DNA from 3 places in the Ferrovibrio sp. GW821-FHT12E11 genome. Region 3 is predicted to be linked to each of the others. Evidence: predicted binding sites of a transcription regulator. Region 3 holds the regulator's gene; each other region holds the start of a gene.

What was found. Region 3 encodes PhoB, which activates phosphate uptake and scavenging genes when phosphate is short. Its sites were predicted from a motif close to TNTCATAAAACTGTCA; they were not measured.
Region 1: AC1ROT_RS09665 (Na/Pi cotransporter family protein) is a predicted target of PhoB. The motif match lies at 1,613-1,628, and genes of this name have one in related genera.
Region 2: ugpB (sn-glycerol-3-phosphate ABC transporter substrate-binding protein UgpB) is a predicted target of PhoB. The motif match lies at 3,206-3,221, and genes of this name have one in related genera.

What each region holds. Positions count from the first base shown of each region.
Region 1 is NZ_JBXAQG010000001.1:1,948,829-1,953,820, forward strand. Features, by position in the region: gene AC1ROT_RS09655 (response regulator transcription factor) at 1-599, shown strand, start outside; gene AC1ROT_RS09660 (hypothetical protein) at 654-1,181, shown strand; gene AC1ROT_RS09665 (Na/Pi cotransporter family protein) at 1,763-3,490, shown strand; gene AC1ROT_RS09670 (MFS transporter) at 3,500-4,738, opposite strand; gene AC1ROT_RS09675 (DHCW motif cupin fold protein) at 4,780-4,992, opposite strand, start outside.
Region 2 is NZ_JBXAQG010000001.1:874,846-879,837, reverse strand. Features, by position in the region: gene ugpE (sn-glycerol-3-phosphate ABC transporter permease UgpE) at 1-805, opposite strand, end outside; gene ugpA (sn-glycerol-3-phosphate ABC transporter permease UgpA) at 805-1,686, opposite strand; gene ugpB (sn-glycerol-3-phosphate ABC transporter substrate-binding protein UgpB) at 1,760-3,112, opposite strand; gene AC1ROT_RS04370 (M48 family metallopeptidase) at 3,233-3,964, shown strand; gene AC1ROT_RS04365 (multidrug effflux MFS transporter) at 3,974-4,992, shown strand, end outside.
Region 3 is NZ_JBXAQG010000001.1:3,495,009-3,500,000, reverse strand. Features, by position in the region: gene AC1ROT_RS17400 (ArsR/SmtB family transcription factor) at 1-383, opposite strand, end outside; gene AC1ROT_RS17395 (MlaC/ttg2D family ABC transporter substrate-binding protein) at 547-1,164, shown strand; gene phoB (phosphate regulon transcriptional regulator PhoB) at 1,238-1,960, opposite strand; gene phoU (phosphate signaling complex protein PhoU) at 1,957-2,676, opposite strand; gene pstB (phosphate ABC transporter ATP-binding protein PstB) at 2,697-3,494, opposite strand; gene pstA (phosphate ABC transporter permease PstA) at 3,543-4,877, opposite strand; gene pstC (phosphate ABC transporter permease subunit PstC) at 4,870-4,992, opposite strand, start outside.

The DNA.
Region 1 (4,992 bases), 1.5 Mb from region 3:
GTGAAACCGCCCTTTCCATTCTTCACAAGCGGCATGTTGACCTCGTCCTGCTCGATATGGAAATGCCTGGACTGTCAGGCCTGCGGACCCTGTCAGAGTTGCGCAAATTCTGGCAGGGGCCCGTCATAATCGTGTCGGGTGTCAATGCTGTGTCCTCCAAGGTCGATGCGTTCGACGGCGGCGCCAACGACTATGTGGAGAAGCCCTTCAACAACACGGAACTGCTCGCGCGTATAAAAGCGAATCTGCGCAAGCGCAGCGATAGAAAGATCATTGATGGTGCGACGATTGAGCTCGATGCTTCCCTTGGAATGATACGGAAAGGCGGAAAACCCATTCGGTTATCGCGCATGGAAGCGGTTCTGATGATTGCGCTCGCGCGCCGCGACAGCATGGCCGTTAGCCCGGCCGACCTTGCCATAGAATTATGGGGACGGGATGATGAGCATACCAGGCACACCCTTCGGGTCCTGGTGCGCAAGTTGCGCGTGAAAGTGGAGAAAGATCCGGAAGATCCGAAGATCATTCTTACTAGCAAGGCCGGCTATCGCATCGCGATGGGAGAAAGCCCCGAGACTACCGCCGCCCAGAAACCGTGATGGGTCTGCGTCTGGTGACTTCATGTATCCATCCTCGGGAGTTATTCAGGGGTCATGAAAACACAGCGCACCTCACAATACCGCGACAGGATGCCAGCCTGGGATTTCTCCGCGATCATCGTCGTCATGCCGGGCCTGCTTTGCCGCTCGGAATGGAGCCCAATCCGCCAGGTATTCGTTCAAAAGATGCGAGACGGCCTCACCAGCACCTTGAATGCCTTTAAGGGAAAAACCTGCGGCCTGGTGATGGATATGGATATCCTTCAGATAGGCTCGCATCCCGTGCTCGAACATGCATTCCGCGCCCTCATGAACCGAACAGACAATCATGTGGCCGTATATGCCGATCGCATTGATGAACGCGATAAATCCTGCTCGGCGCTGGCGATCTCGCTCGACCTCATCCGCACTTTGGGCCTGCGGCCAGGCCATGATGTCATCTGCCTCACCGGCGCCGGATGGGATGGTACTGACCAGCCCATGGATTTGCTGAGTTATGCCTTCCGTGGCCTGGGATTCCAGACGGTTCTGGATCCGAATGTGCGTCTCGTAAATGCGGAAGAGTATCGCAGGCGGGCGTGAGATGGTGTCAAAGCCTTCGTCACGCACTTTCCGTTAGCTCAAAAATCTGACGCTACGCCGCGCTACCTAGCGGTACGCCCGATCGATTGCAAAGAAGCTGTAAAAGACCGCAAAAGCCGCCAGAGCAAGCCCGAATCCCTGCAATATGACATCCTCGGCCTAAGATGCCATGACAATACCCAGCATGCCGAGCAGAATCAGAAACTCGGCCATAAGCGCATAACCAAACGATTCATCGGTTTTCATTTTTTCTCTCCTTCGCGCAATCGCGCATCAGCATCTGTCTCAATCTGAACAATTTCTCGGAATATCTGTTCATTTATTCTGGCACGCTCCCGTGCATCAGAGATGGCACGCTGTGCACCGAGCCGTTCAGTTCAGAGAAGATCTGCACATCCGGGATTAACCGCTTGGCCCTAGTGTCATCTAGGTGTAATTAAACTGTAACAATCCGATTTGGCTCTTAAGGTATCAGTAAAAATGGCGATTTTCCGCGATCCGGACCCCGATCCCGATTCTCCTGCGCTGGACGCTGGCGCGCCCTCCGTCTCCCCGTCGCGCCATATCCGGGGGGCCGCGCAATGAACCCTGCCACCACTCCAGGCGCGACCGAACTCCTCCTCAATCTGGCCGCCGGCGTGGCGCTGCTGCTCTGGGGCGTGCGCATGGTGCGCACCGGCATGACGCGCGCCTTCGGCGCCTCGCTCCGACGCTACCTGAGCGGCGCCATGCGCAACCGCGTCCATGCCTTCCTCGCCGGCATCGGCGTCACGGCATTGCTGCAGTCGAGCACCGCCACCGCGATGATCGTTTCCTCCTTTGCCGGCCGCGGCCTGATCGTCGGCGGGGCGGCGATTGCCGTGCTGCTCGGCGCCGGCATCGGCACCTCGATCACTGCGCAGTATCTCTCGCTCGACCTGCACTGGCTCGGGCCGCTCTGCATCGTCTTCGGCGTCATCGGTTTCCTGTCGTCGGAAGGCGGCATGCTGCGCCATGGCGGCCGCCTGCTGATCGGCCTCGGCCTGATGCTGCTGTCGCTGGAGATGATCATCGGCGCTTCCGCGCCGCTGCGCGATTCGCCCGGCCTCAGCATCGTGATGTCGCCGCTGGAGCGCGAACCGATCCTCGCCATCATCCTGTTCGCGATCCTGACCTGGATCAGCCATGCCAGCCTCGCCACCGTGTTGCTGGCCGCCGCCATGGCGAAAGCCGGCACCATCGATGGCAGTCTGGCGATCGCCCTGATCGTCGGCGCCAATCTCGGCACGGCGATTTCGCCGCTGCTGGCGTCCAGTGGCGAACCGCCCGCCGCCCGCCGCGCCCAGCTTGCCAACCTGATCACCCGCGTGCTCGCCACCGTGGCCGTGCTGCCGTTCATCGCCCAGCTGCCGCAATGGCTGAGCGTCTTCGGCGCCGATCCGGCGCGCATGGCGGTGAATGCCCATACCGCCTTCAATATCGCCATCGCCCTGGTCTTCCTGCCGCTGACCACACCGCTGGACCGTCTGGCCAGGCGCATCATGCCCGACCTGCCCACTGTCGACGACGGCAGCAAGCCGCGTTACCTGGATCATTCCGCACTCGACACGCCGACTGCGGCCCTGGCCGGCGCGGCGCGCGAGACGCTGCGTTTAAGCGATGCCGTGGCGCGCATGCTGGACGACACCATGACGGTGTTCACCAAGGACGATGCCAAGCTGAAAAAGGCCGTGGAGCAGGCCGACGACGCGGTGGATGGCCTCTATGAGGCGATCAAGCTGTATCTCACCGAGCTGAGCAAGCATGGCCTGGATGAGGCCGAGAGCCGGCGTTACGTGGAGGTGCTGACCTTCACGACGAATCTGGAGCATATCGGCGACATCATCGACAAGAACCTGATGGATCTGGCCCAGAAGAAGATCAAGAACAAGCTGACTTTCTCGAAGGAAGGCCTGGCCGAACTGACCGACTTCCATCATCGCGTCGCTGCCAACCTGCAGATGGCCTGCAACCTGTTCATGTCGGGCGACGTGAAACTGGCGCGCCAGCTTCTGAAGGAAAAGGCCGACCTGCGCGAGGCCGAGCAGATCGCCGCCGAGCATCATTACCAGCGCATCCGCGACGGCCGCTCGGAAAGCATCGAGACCAGCGCCATCCATCTCGACCTGATCCGTGACCTCAAGCGCATCAACAGCCACCTGACCGCAGTGGCCTATCCGATCCTGGAACAGTCGGGCGAGCTGTCGGCAACGCGGCTGCGCGCCGAAGAGCGGCTGGATCGCAGCTCGACCGAAACGGCAAAATCGGCCGGCCGCGCCAGCCTGGCCTGACCGGACGGTTTATGCGTCGGCGGTCATGGATGTTGGCCGCTGCCGCGTCAGCCGCCACAGCAGCCAGGCGGCAAGCAGCACATTCACCAGGTTCCAGCCGATCCCGTTGACCAGGGCTGCCTGGTACGAGCCAGTGAAGTCGTAGATCTTGCCCGACATCCAGCCGCCCAGCGCCATGCCGGCGAGCGTCGAGGAAATCGCCAGGCTGACGCGCAGGCCGGCCTGGCCGGCGGGAAACAGTTCGCGCACGATGAAGGCATAGCTCGGCACGATGCCGCCTTGCACCAGGCCGAACATCGCCGAAATCACATAGAGCGACATCAGCCCGTCGAACGGCAGGTAGAGCGACAGCGCGATCATCTGCAGGGTCGAGCCAAGCAGCAGGGTCGCCAGCCCGCCGATCTTGTCGCAAATCCAGCCGGACGCCAGACGGCTGACGATGCCGAATCCCAGCATCAGCGACAGCATTTCGGCGCCGCGCGCCGGGCCGTAACCCAAATCGACGCAATAGGCGACGATATGCACCTGCGGCATCGACATGGCGACGCAGCAGCCCAGCCCCATGAGAACAATCAGGCCCTGCAGCATGTTGGGCCGCAGGCCAAGCGGCCGCACGAAGCCGGCCGTGGCGGCAGCCGTCGCCACCTTCAGCGCCGGCGGCCGGCGGCGCAGCAGCAGCGCCAGCGGCAGCAGCGTGACCAGGCAGAACAGGCCGACATAGAAATGTGTGTCGCGCCAGCCGATGGTGGAAATGAAATGCTCCAGCACCGGCGGCCAGATCGTGCCGGCGACATAGTTGCCGCTGGCGCAGAGCGCGATCGCCAGACCTCTCCGCCGGTCGAACCACAGCGAGGTGTCGGCCAGCAGCGGTGCGAAGAAGGCCGCGCTGCCCATCAGGCCCATCAGGCCGCAGATCACGGCGAAGACCAGGAAGCTCGGCGCCTGCGCAGCGGCAACATATCCCGCCGACATGGTCAAGGTCGCCAGCACCACCGGCCAGATGATGCCGCGCTTGTCGGCCAGCCGTCCGGCCAGAATGCTGCCGAAGACAAAGCCGATCATGGTCAGCGTGTAAGGCAGCGCGGCCTCGGCGCGGGTGATGCCGAAATCCGCCTGTACGGCCGGCACAACGACGACGGGCGACCACATGCCGACGCCGCCGATGGTGCCGATCACCATAGCGACAACGAGACGCATCCAGGCATAGGAGGATTCGATATCGTCGGCGGTCGCCGTCTGTACGGTCATTGTTTTTACGTTTCCTGCCCTGGACTGAAAAGTGACGCGGACTAGTCGACGATGAACAGCTTTGCTCCCGTGGCGGTGCGCGAGCGGTGCGGCTCGGCATTGTCAGCCACCTGGTAGGACTGCCCGGCCGTCATGGTGAAAACACGGCCGTCTTCAAGCTCGGTCTCCAGCTCGCCTTCCAACACGAACAGGATATGCCCCTTCACGCACCAGTGGTCGGCCAGGTAGCCCGGCGTGTAATCGACGCGGCGCAC
Region 2 (4,992 bases), 2.6 Mb from region 3:
GCACCACCACCATAACCGGCGGCAACAGGGCCAGCACCGCCATGCCCATGATGACCGGCCATTCCAGGTAGGCGTCCGGTGCGCGCACGAGGCGGCCGATGGCCAGCACGATGGTCTGGTATTTGCTGTCCGACGCGATCAGCAGCGGCCACAGATATTGGTTCCAGCCGTAAATGAACTGGATCACGAACATGGCGGCGATGCTGGTGCGGGTCAGTGGCACCAGGATGTCCCAGAAGAACCGCAGGGGGCCGGCACCGTCGATGCGGGCCGCTTCCACCAGTTCGTCCGGCACCGTCATGAAGAACTGGCGGAACAGGAAGGTGGCGGTGGCCGAGGCGATCAGCGGCAGCACCAGGCCGGTATAGGTATCCAGCAGGCCCAGATCGGCGACGATCTTGTAGGTCGGGATGATGCGCACTTCGACCGGCAGCATCAGGGTGACGAAGATCATCCAGAAGAAGAAGGTCTTCAGCGGGAAACGGAAATAGACAATGGCGAAGGCCGAGAGCAGCGAGATGATGATTTTGCCGACGGCAATCGACACCGCCATAATCAGGCTGTTCAACATCAGGACGATGGCCGGGGTGGCGCCGCTGACGCCGACCAGCTGCGGGCCGTCGAACAGGGCGCGCGCCGTGTTGGTCAGCAGCTCCGCGCCGGGTAGCAGCGGCATCAGCGACGCATCCTGGATGGTATGCGAGGCGGCGATGACGGCCAGGTAGATCGGGAAGGCGACGATGATGATCGCCAGGATCAGGGTCAGGTGGCCGGTGAATACGGCGACGGGGCGGCGCTCGATCATCAGTAGTGAACCTTGCGCTCGATGTAGCGGAACTGCACCACGGTCAGGCCGATCACGATCACCATCAGGATGACGGACTGCGCTGCCGAACCGCCCAGGTCCTGCGCTTCGAAGCCGTCATACCAGACCTTGTAGACCAGGATTTCGGTGGCCTTGGCCGGGCCGCCGCGGGTCAGCGAGTGGATGACACCGAAGGTCTCGAAGAAGGCATAGACGATGTTGACGACGACTAGGAAGAACAGCGTCGGCGACAGCAGCGGGAACACGATGCTCCAGAAGCGGCGGATCGGCCCGGCGCCGTCGATGGCGGCCGCTTCGATCAGGGATTTTGGAATCGACTGCAGGCCGGCGAGGAAGAACAGGAAGTTGTAGGAGATCTGCTTCCAGGTCGCGGCGACCACGACCACGAACATGGCCTGGTTGCTGTTGAGATAGAAATTCCAGTCGACGCCGAATTTCTGCATCAGCCAGGCGAAGACGCCGGGGCCGGGCAGGAAGACGAAACCCCAGAGCGCGCCGGCGACAGCGGGCGCCACGGCATAAGGCCAGATCAGCAGCGTCTTGTAGAAGGTGGCGCCGCGCACCAGGCGGTCGGCGGTAACGGCGAGCAGCAGCGAGATGGACAGGCCGAGCGCGGTGACCAGCGTGCTGAACAGGGCCGTGATCTTGAAGGAGTTGACGTAATACTCGTCCTCGAAGAGGGCGAGGAAATTGGCCAGGCCAACAAACTCGCTGCGTGTGCCGAAAGCATCCTCGCGCAGCACGGACTGTATGACCGCCTGACTGGCCGGCCAGAAGAAGAAGATGAGCGTGATGGCGATCTGCGGCGCGAGCAGCAGATACGGCAACAGCTTGTGATCAAATACGACTCGTTTTTCCATGGAGCGCCAAAGAAAAGCCCGCGCCCTGCAAAGTCAAGGCGCGGGCTTCCGTTAAGAGTGGTAAATCAACCGATCAGGACCGCTTGTTGTCGCGTTCGAACTGGCGCAGCAGGCGATTGCCACGCTCCACCGCGGTGTCGAGCGCTTCCTTGGGCGACTTCTTGCCCGACCAGATCGCTTCCATTTCCTCGTCCATAACGTCGCGGATCTGCAGGAAATTGCCCAGACGCAGACCCTTCGAGTTGTTGGTCGGCGGCTTCAGGGCCATCTGCTGCACGGAGATGTCCGTACCCGGATTGGCGGTATAGAAGCCCTGCTGCTTGGTGGCTTCATAGGCCATCGGCGTGATCGGCAGGTAACCGGTCGCCTTATGCCACCAGACCTGGTTCTCGGTCGACGACAGATAGTCGAAGAACTGGGCAACGCCCTTGTAGTCTTCGGTCTTGTGCTTGCCCAGAACCCACAGCGAAGCGCCGCCGATGATCGAGTTCTGCGGTGCGCCCTGCACGTCGCTGTAATAGGGCAGCATGGAGATGCCCCATTCGAACTTGGCGCCGCGGGCGAAGGTGGCGTAACCGGCTGAGCTTTCCATATGGATGGCGCACTCGCCCGAGACGAACTTGGCGTTCGGCTCGTTCTTGCGGCCGGCATAGACCATCAGGCCTTCCTTCATCCAGTTGGCGAGGTTGGTGATGTGACGGACATGCAGGGCGCTGTTGAACTGCAGCTCGGAGTCGAAGCCGTCCAGGCCATTCGACTTCGAGGCGAAGGGCACGTTATGCAGCGTGGAGAAGTTCTCGAGCTGGATCCAGGTCTGCCAGTTGGACTGGAACGGGCAGGTGCTGCCCGAAGCCTTCAGCTTGCGCAGCATCGGCTCGAATTCCTGCCAGGTCTTCGGCGGCGCATTCGGATCAAGGCCGGCCTTCTTGAAGGCATCCTTGTTGTAATACATCACCGGGGTCGAGGAGTTGAACGGATAGGACAGCATCTTGCCGTCCGAGGTGCTGTAATAGCCGGTGACTGCGGTGATGTAGGAACCGGGGTCGAACTTGTAGCCGTTCTGGGCCATCAGCTCATACACCGGCTTGATCGCGGCGCGCGAGGCCATCATCGTGCCGGTCGCCACTTCCTGGACCTGCACGACATGCGGGCCCTTGCCGGCGCGGAACGCCGCCATGGCGGCGGTGATGGTTTCGGGATAGCTGCCCTTGTTGACGGCAACGACCTTGTACTTGTCCTGGCCCTTGTTGAAACCCTCGACCACGTCATTGACGCGTTCGTTCAGGGCGCCGGTCATCGCATGCCAGAACTGCAGCTCGATGCGGCTGTCCTTGGCCTGGGCAAAGGCGCCGCCGGCGCTTGCGGCGACGGCTGTGCCGGCCAGCAGCGCGAGCGCGACGCGCGCGAGTTTCCCTGTCGATTTCATTATGGTGTCTCCAATGCTAAAGAAATTCCCGTCCCTGAGTCGGGAGGCCGACTTTTTTATGGTTCCTACGATGACGATCGCACGTAAGATTTATGACGGTTATATGACAAGGGGCGGCCGTTGACCAAGCCTTATTCTGCGCCTGTGGAAATCGTTGCCGACCGGCTGACGGTCGGGGCGCAGACATTCCCCTTCCTGGTCAAACGCGACGCCCGCGCCCGCCGCATGCTCCTAAGGGTTATGCCGCGGGATGGTTCGGTGGTCCTTGTGCTTCCAATTCGGGCAAGCCTGAAATCCGGGCAGCGATTCGTCACCGAGCAGGTGGCCTGGATCATGGCCCGTCAGGAAGAGCGGCCCGCGGCACAGCCCTGGGAGGACGGCGCTGTCCTCCCGCTTTATGGTGCGCCGCACATCATTCGCCATCGCCCTGCTGCGCGCGGCGGGGTCTGGGTCGAAAACAGCGAAATTCATATCAGCGGCCAGGCCGAGCATCTGCCGCGGCGCCTGCGCGACTGGCTCAAGCGGCGGGCGCGAGACGAGTTCGGCGCCATGGCGCGCGAGATGGCGGCCGGAATCGATGTGGCCGTGCAGCGCGTCACCGTGCGCGACACCCAGAGTCGCTGGGGCAGTTGTTCCGCTCATGGCAACCTGTCCTTCTCCTGGCGCCTTCTCCTGGCGCCGCCGGCCATCGGCCGCTATCTGGTGGCCCATGAGGTGGCTCATCTGCGGCATATGGATCACAGCGATGCGTTCTGGTCGCTCTGTGCCAGGCTGCTGGGCGGTGAAACCGAGTTGCGTCTGGCGCGTGGCTGGCTGCGCCGGCATGGCGCCACCCTGCATCTGCAGGGCTGAGAGCACGCCATGAGGCTATCCGGGCGGCCTCTGGCGCGCGACTCGACGGCCCTGGTGTTCCTGCTCGGCTGCGCCACGGCGCTGGGCCCGCTCAGCACCGATATGTATCTGCCATCCCTGCCAGTGCTGACCGGCCTGTTCGATACGGATGCCGCGGCCGTACAGCTCACGCTCAGCGCGTTTCTGGCCGGCTTTGCAGTGATGCAGCTGATCTATGGTCCGGCGTCCGACCGGTTCGGCCGCCGGCCGGTGCTGCTGTTCGGCGTCGCGCTTTATACGCTGGCCTCGATCGGCTGTGCGTTTGCCGCCAGCATCGAATGGCTGGTCGCCTGGCGTTTCCTGCAGGCACTGGGTGCCTGTGCCGGTGTGGTGCTGGGACGCGCCATCGCACGCGACCTGTTCGAGGGCGCCGCTGCAGCACGCGCGCTGTCGATGATGGCCATGGTACTGGGTCTGACGCCGGCGGTGGCGCCGATCCTGGGCGGCTATCTGCATAGCTGGTTCGGCTGGCAGGCGAATTTCTTCGCCATGGCGGCGACGGGCGGCCTGTTCGGCCTCTGCGTGCTGGTTTTTCTGCCCGAGAGCATCCGTCAACGCAATCCGGTGGCGACCCGCATCGGTCCCATGCTGCGCAACTTTGCGATCATGGCGCGCCATCGCGGCTTCCGCGGCTATGTCGCCTGCGTCGCGTTTTCCTATGCCGGCATGTTTGCCTTCATTTCCGGTTCGTCTTTCACACTACGCACGGTGTTCGGTGTTACCGAAACCATGTTCGGCTACTGCTTCCTGTTCATCGTCGTTGGTTACATCATCGGCGGTTTTATCGGTACGCGGCTGACCGCGCGCCTGGGCGTCGACACCATGCTGCAGCTGGGCACGGTCCTCTGCGCCCTTGGCGGCGTCAGCATGGCGCTGCTGCAAACGGGTCTGTGGATGGCGGGCAGCGAAGGCCACTGGTTCAGCCTGATCGGTCCGATGATGATCTTCACCATGGGTGTCGGCCTCACCATGCCGCAGGGCCAGGCCGG
Region 3 (4,992 bases):
GCGTTGTCGCGGAAATAGCGCTCGGCGGCCTCGGCACGGGCCCGCTTCACGGCAGCAAGACGTTCGGCATCGCGCGCCAGCGTGGCATCATAGGGCGGCAACAGGCCGCTCACAGCACGCACCAGCGGCGCACCGGGCAGCCGGTCGCCAACACGGTAGAAGGCCCAGGTGCCTTCCGGCACGCGTTCCAGCAAGCCCGCCTCGCAAAGCAGCTTCAGATGGCGCGAGACACGCGGCTGGCTCTGGCCCAGGATCTGGGTCAGTTCAGAAACGGTGAGTTCGCCCTGGGCGCAAAGCGCCAGCAGGCGCAGGCGTGTGGGTTCGGCCGCGGCGCGCAACGCGGCCATCAGAATATCGAGGGTCAGGGGCGACTCCATAGTCATGCGAATTATATAAACATATCTTTATGTATTTGTGTAGAGCTAACTACCCTGTAAAAAAAGAATCATCGCCTTCCCGCCCCCGTCAGGCTATGGTTCGGCCGCTTTAATGCCGCATTTACCAGCGAAAAAACTATTCCCTTCCGCCTCTTAGCCGGGATTCCCCATGCCGACCGCCCTGCTTTCCCGTCGTTTCGCGATCCTTGCCGGTGCCATCCTGGCGCTGGCCACCCTCCTGCCCGCTGCCCCAGTCCGGGCAGCAGCGGCCGATCAATTCATTCGCGAGACCGGCGGCGACACCATGAAGGCGCTGGGCGATCGCTCTTTAACGACGGAAAAGCGTGAAGCGCTGGTTCGCACCCTGCTGAGCACCCATCTCGATCTTGAGGCGGTCGGTCAGTTCTGCCTCGGCCGCTACAACCGCGGCCTGACCGATGCGCAGCGCCAAGAATACAACAGCCTGTTCGAAGATTACCTGGTGAAGGTCTATTCCCAGCTGCTGTCGCAATATAACGGCGAGACCCTCGATGTCCGCGATGGTGTCAAATCTGCCGGCAGTGAACAGGTGGTGGAGTCCGTGATCGTCCGCCCGAACGGCCCGCCGATCCGTGTCGAATGGAAGACGCACGAGAAGAACGGCAAACCGCTGGTGACCGATGTGGTGGTGGAAGGCGTGTCGATGGCCTTCACCCAGCGCCAGCAGTTCGAATCCGTCATTCAGAATAACGGCGGCAAGGTGGACGCCCTGTTTGCCGCCATGAAGAAGCAGATCGGCCGCCGCTAAAACGCGCCGCGGCAGAGACAAAAAAGCCGGCCGTTGCGAAGCGGCCGGCTTTTTCTTTGCCCATGAGATCTTGTCAGGCCATGGCGGCCGCGGTGGCAGAGGATAGTTCAAGCGCATAGCCGGCCGACCGGACGGTGCGGATCACGTCGCTTTCGCCATTCCCGTTCAACGCCTTGCGCAGTCGGCGGATATGCACGTCGACGGTACGCTGTTCGACATAGATGTCGCGCCCCCAGACTGCATCCAGCAGCTGGTCGCGCGACAGCACGCGGCCGGGATGCTCCAGGAAATAGCGCAGCAGGCGGAATTCCGTCGGGCCAAGATGCACGTCGCGGCTGTTGCGCGTGACCTTGTGGGTGGCGATATCCATCACCAGGCCGCCATAGGTCAGCACCTCCTCTGCCAGCGCCGGCCGGATGCGACGCAGCACTGCGCGGATGCGGGCCAGCAACTCGCTCGGCGAGAATGGCTTGGCGATATAATCGTCGGCCCCGGCATCCAGGCCACGCACGCGGTCGGCCTCCTCGCCCCGCGCCGTCAGCATGATGATCGGTACGTTGCGGGCATTGGGATCGCGGCGCAGTTGGCGGCAGACTTCCAGGCCGGACAGACGCGGCAGCATCCAGTCCAGCAGAATCAGGTCCGGCATATGCTCGGCCACCTTCAGCAGAGCCTGTTCGCCGTCCATCGCCTCGTCGACGGTGTAATTTTCCTTTTCGAGGTTATAGCGCAGCAGTGCCAGCAGCGCGGCTTCATCCTCGATGACAAGGACGCGCGGCTTGATTGCAATATTCATCGCTGGCCTCCCGGCGCATTCACCACGGCATAAGCCGTATCGTCGCCCTTCGGACGGTCTTCCTTCTGCATTTCGCCCGTCACCGTGTAATGGATCAGCTCCGCGATATTGGTGGCGTGATCACCGATGCGCTCGATATTCTTGGCAATAAACAGAAGATGTGTGCTGCTGGTAATCGAACGCGGATCTTCCATCATATAGGTCAGCAGCTCGCGGAACAGGCTGGTGTAAAGCTCGTCCACCTCCTCATCACGGGCCCAGACCGCATCGGCCTTGGCTGCATCCGCCGTGATATAGGCGTCCAGCACGTCCTTGATCAGCGCCTGGACCAACGCCGCCATGCGCGGGATGGCGTGTACCGGACGCACCAGGGGCGCCTGGTTCAGCGCCACAGCGCGTTTGGCGACATTCTTGGCATAGTCGCCGATACGCTCGATCTCCGAGGAAATCCGCAGCGCAGAAACAATCACCCGCAGGTCATTGGCCAGCGGCTGGCGCCGGGCCAGCAGCTCAACGGCGAAATCGTCGACCTGATTGCGCAGAAGATCGATCTTGGCGTCATTGAGCACGACGGCGTTGGCCAGTTCGCTGTCGCGTTTCACCACAGCCTCGACGGCGCTGGACAGCTGCGACTCAGCCTGCCCACCCATCTGCACGATGAGGGTGGAGAGCTTTTTCAGCTCTTCGTCATAGCTCTGGACGATATGTTGCGGCATTGGACTGTCCTCTTTCGCGATCAGCCGAAGCGGCCGGTAATATACCCCTGGGTGCGTTCATCCTTGGGGTTCGTGAAAATCACTTTGGTATCGTCGGTCTCGACCAGATTGCCCAGATGGAAGAAGGCAGTCTTCTGCGAGACGCGGGCTGCCTGCTGCATCGAATGGGTGACGATGACGATGGTGTACTGCTCACGCAGTTCGTCCATCAGCTCTTCGATATGTGCGGTAGCGATCGGATCCAGCGCCGAACAGGGCTCATCCATCAGGATCACCTCTGGCGCCACGGCAATGGCGCGCGCGATGCATAGGCGCTGCTGCTGGCCGCCCGACAGGCTGGTACCCGATTCCTGCAGGCGATTGCCGACTTCCTTCCACAGGCCGGCCTGTTTCAGCGAAGTCTCGACGATATGGTCGAGATGTTCGCTGCTTTCAGCCAGGCCGTGAATGCGCGGCCCGTAGGCGACGTTTTCATAGATCGTCTTCGGGAAGGGATTCGGCTTCTGAAAGACCATGCCGACCCGGGCGCGCAGCTGTACCACATCGACCTTGTTGTCGTAGACATCCAGCCTGTCGAGGCGGATATCGCCAACCACGCGGCAGTCGCGGATGGTGTCGTTCATACGGTTGAGGCAACGCAGGAAGGTCGACTTGCCGCAGCCCGACGGGCCGATCAGCGCCGTGACCGCGCGGGCCGGGATATTGAGGTCGACGTCGCGCAGCGCCTGCTTCTCGCCATAGAAGACGCCGACTTTCTGCGCCACCATCTTGATTTCGATCTCGGACTGGCGGAGATCGACGCCATTACCGTTCTGCATGAAAAATCCTTATGGCTCCGAATTGGGGTGTGGCTTCACGCGTCAGGCCTACCAGCGGCGTTCGAATTTCTTGCGCAGCAAAATGGCGGCCAGGTTCATCAGCAACAGGAAGACCAGCAGGACGATGATGGCTGCCGAAGTCTTTTCGACAAAGCCACGCTCCGAACTGTCAGCCCACATGAAAATCTGCACCGGCAGCACGGTGGCGGCATCGACCGGTGTGGCCGGGATATCGACGATGAAGGCGACCATGCCGATCATCAGCAGCGGCGCGGTCTCGCCCAGCGCATGGGCCATGGCAATGATCGTGCCGGTCAGAATGCCCGGCATGGCCAGCGGCAGCACATGATGCAGCACCACCTGCAGCGGCGAGGCGCCAAGGCCCATGGCGGCCTGGCGGATCGAGGGCGGTACGGCACGCAGGGCGGCACGGGAGGCGATGATGATCACCGGCAGGCTCATCAGCGCCAGCACCAGGCCACCGACCAGCGGCGCCGATCGCGGCATACCGAAGAACCCGATGAAGACGGCCAGGCCAAGCAGGCCGTAAACGATGGATGGCACGGCAGCCAAGTTATTGATGTTGACCTCGATGACTTCGGTCCAACGGTTCTTCGGGGCAAATTCTTCCAGATAGATCGCCGCCATGATGCCCAGCGGGAAAGCGACCACCAGGGTTACGATCAGGGTGAAGAACGATCCCACCACGCCGCCCCAGACACCGACCAGTTCAGGTTCGCGACTGTCGGCGCCGGTGAAGAAGCGGGTGTTGAACTGCAGTTCCAGATCGCCGGTCGACCGCAGGGTTTCGATCCAGCGGACCTGGTTGTCCTTGACCCGGCGCTGGTCTTCCGGTGCGTTGACATCGACCTGCTTCTTGACGAAGACATCGATATCCGAGGAGGTCGGCAGCCAGACCTTGATGGTCTGACCGATCAGGGTCGGATCGGCAACCACCATGCGGGCAACCTGCGGCTCTGCGCCGGAGCTGACCAAGGCCTGCAGACGGCGGCGGTCGCCGCGAGACTGCGCCTCAGGAAACTTCTTCTGCAGCGTCTCCAGGATGATGCCGCCGTAATTGCCCTGCATGATCTTGCGGGTATCGGTGGTACCAACCGGCGCGATCTGTTCGGCACTCAGCTGCAGATCCAGCCGGATATGGGTCTGCTGAAACGCGGTGAAGCCGTTCGAGGCGATGGTGACGAGCAGGACCACCAGCGCCGCCAGCGAGAACAGGATGGCGGCCAGACCGATCAGCTTGAAGCGGCGCTCAGAGGCATAACGGGCCTTGAGGCGGCTTCTGGCCTCTTCGGTCATGTGTATGCCGGGCGACACGGCAGTCGGCGCCGCATTCGGAACAGTATCGGCGAGAATATCAGTCATATTGTTCCCGGTATTTCTTGACGATGCGCAGGGCAACGATGTTCAGGCTGAGCGTGACGATGAACAGCACCAGACCCAGGGCGAAGGCGGCCAGTGTCTTGGGGCTGTCGAATTC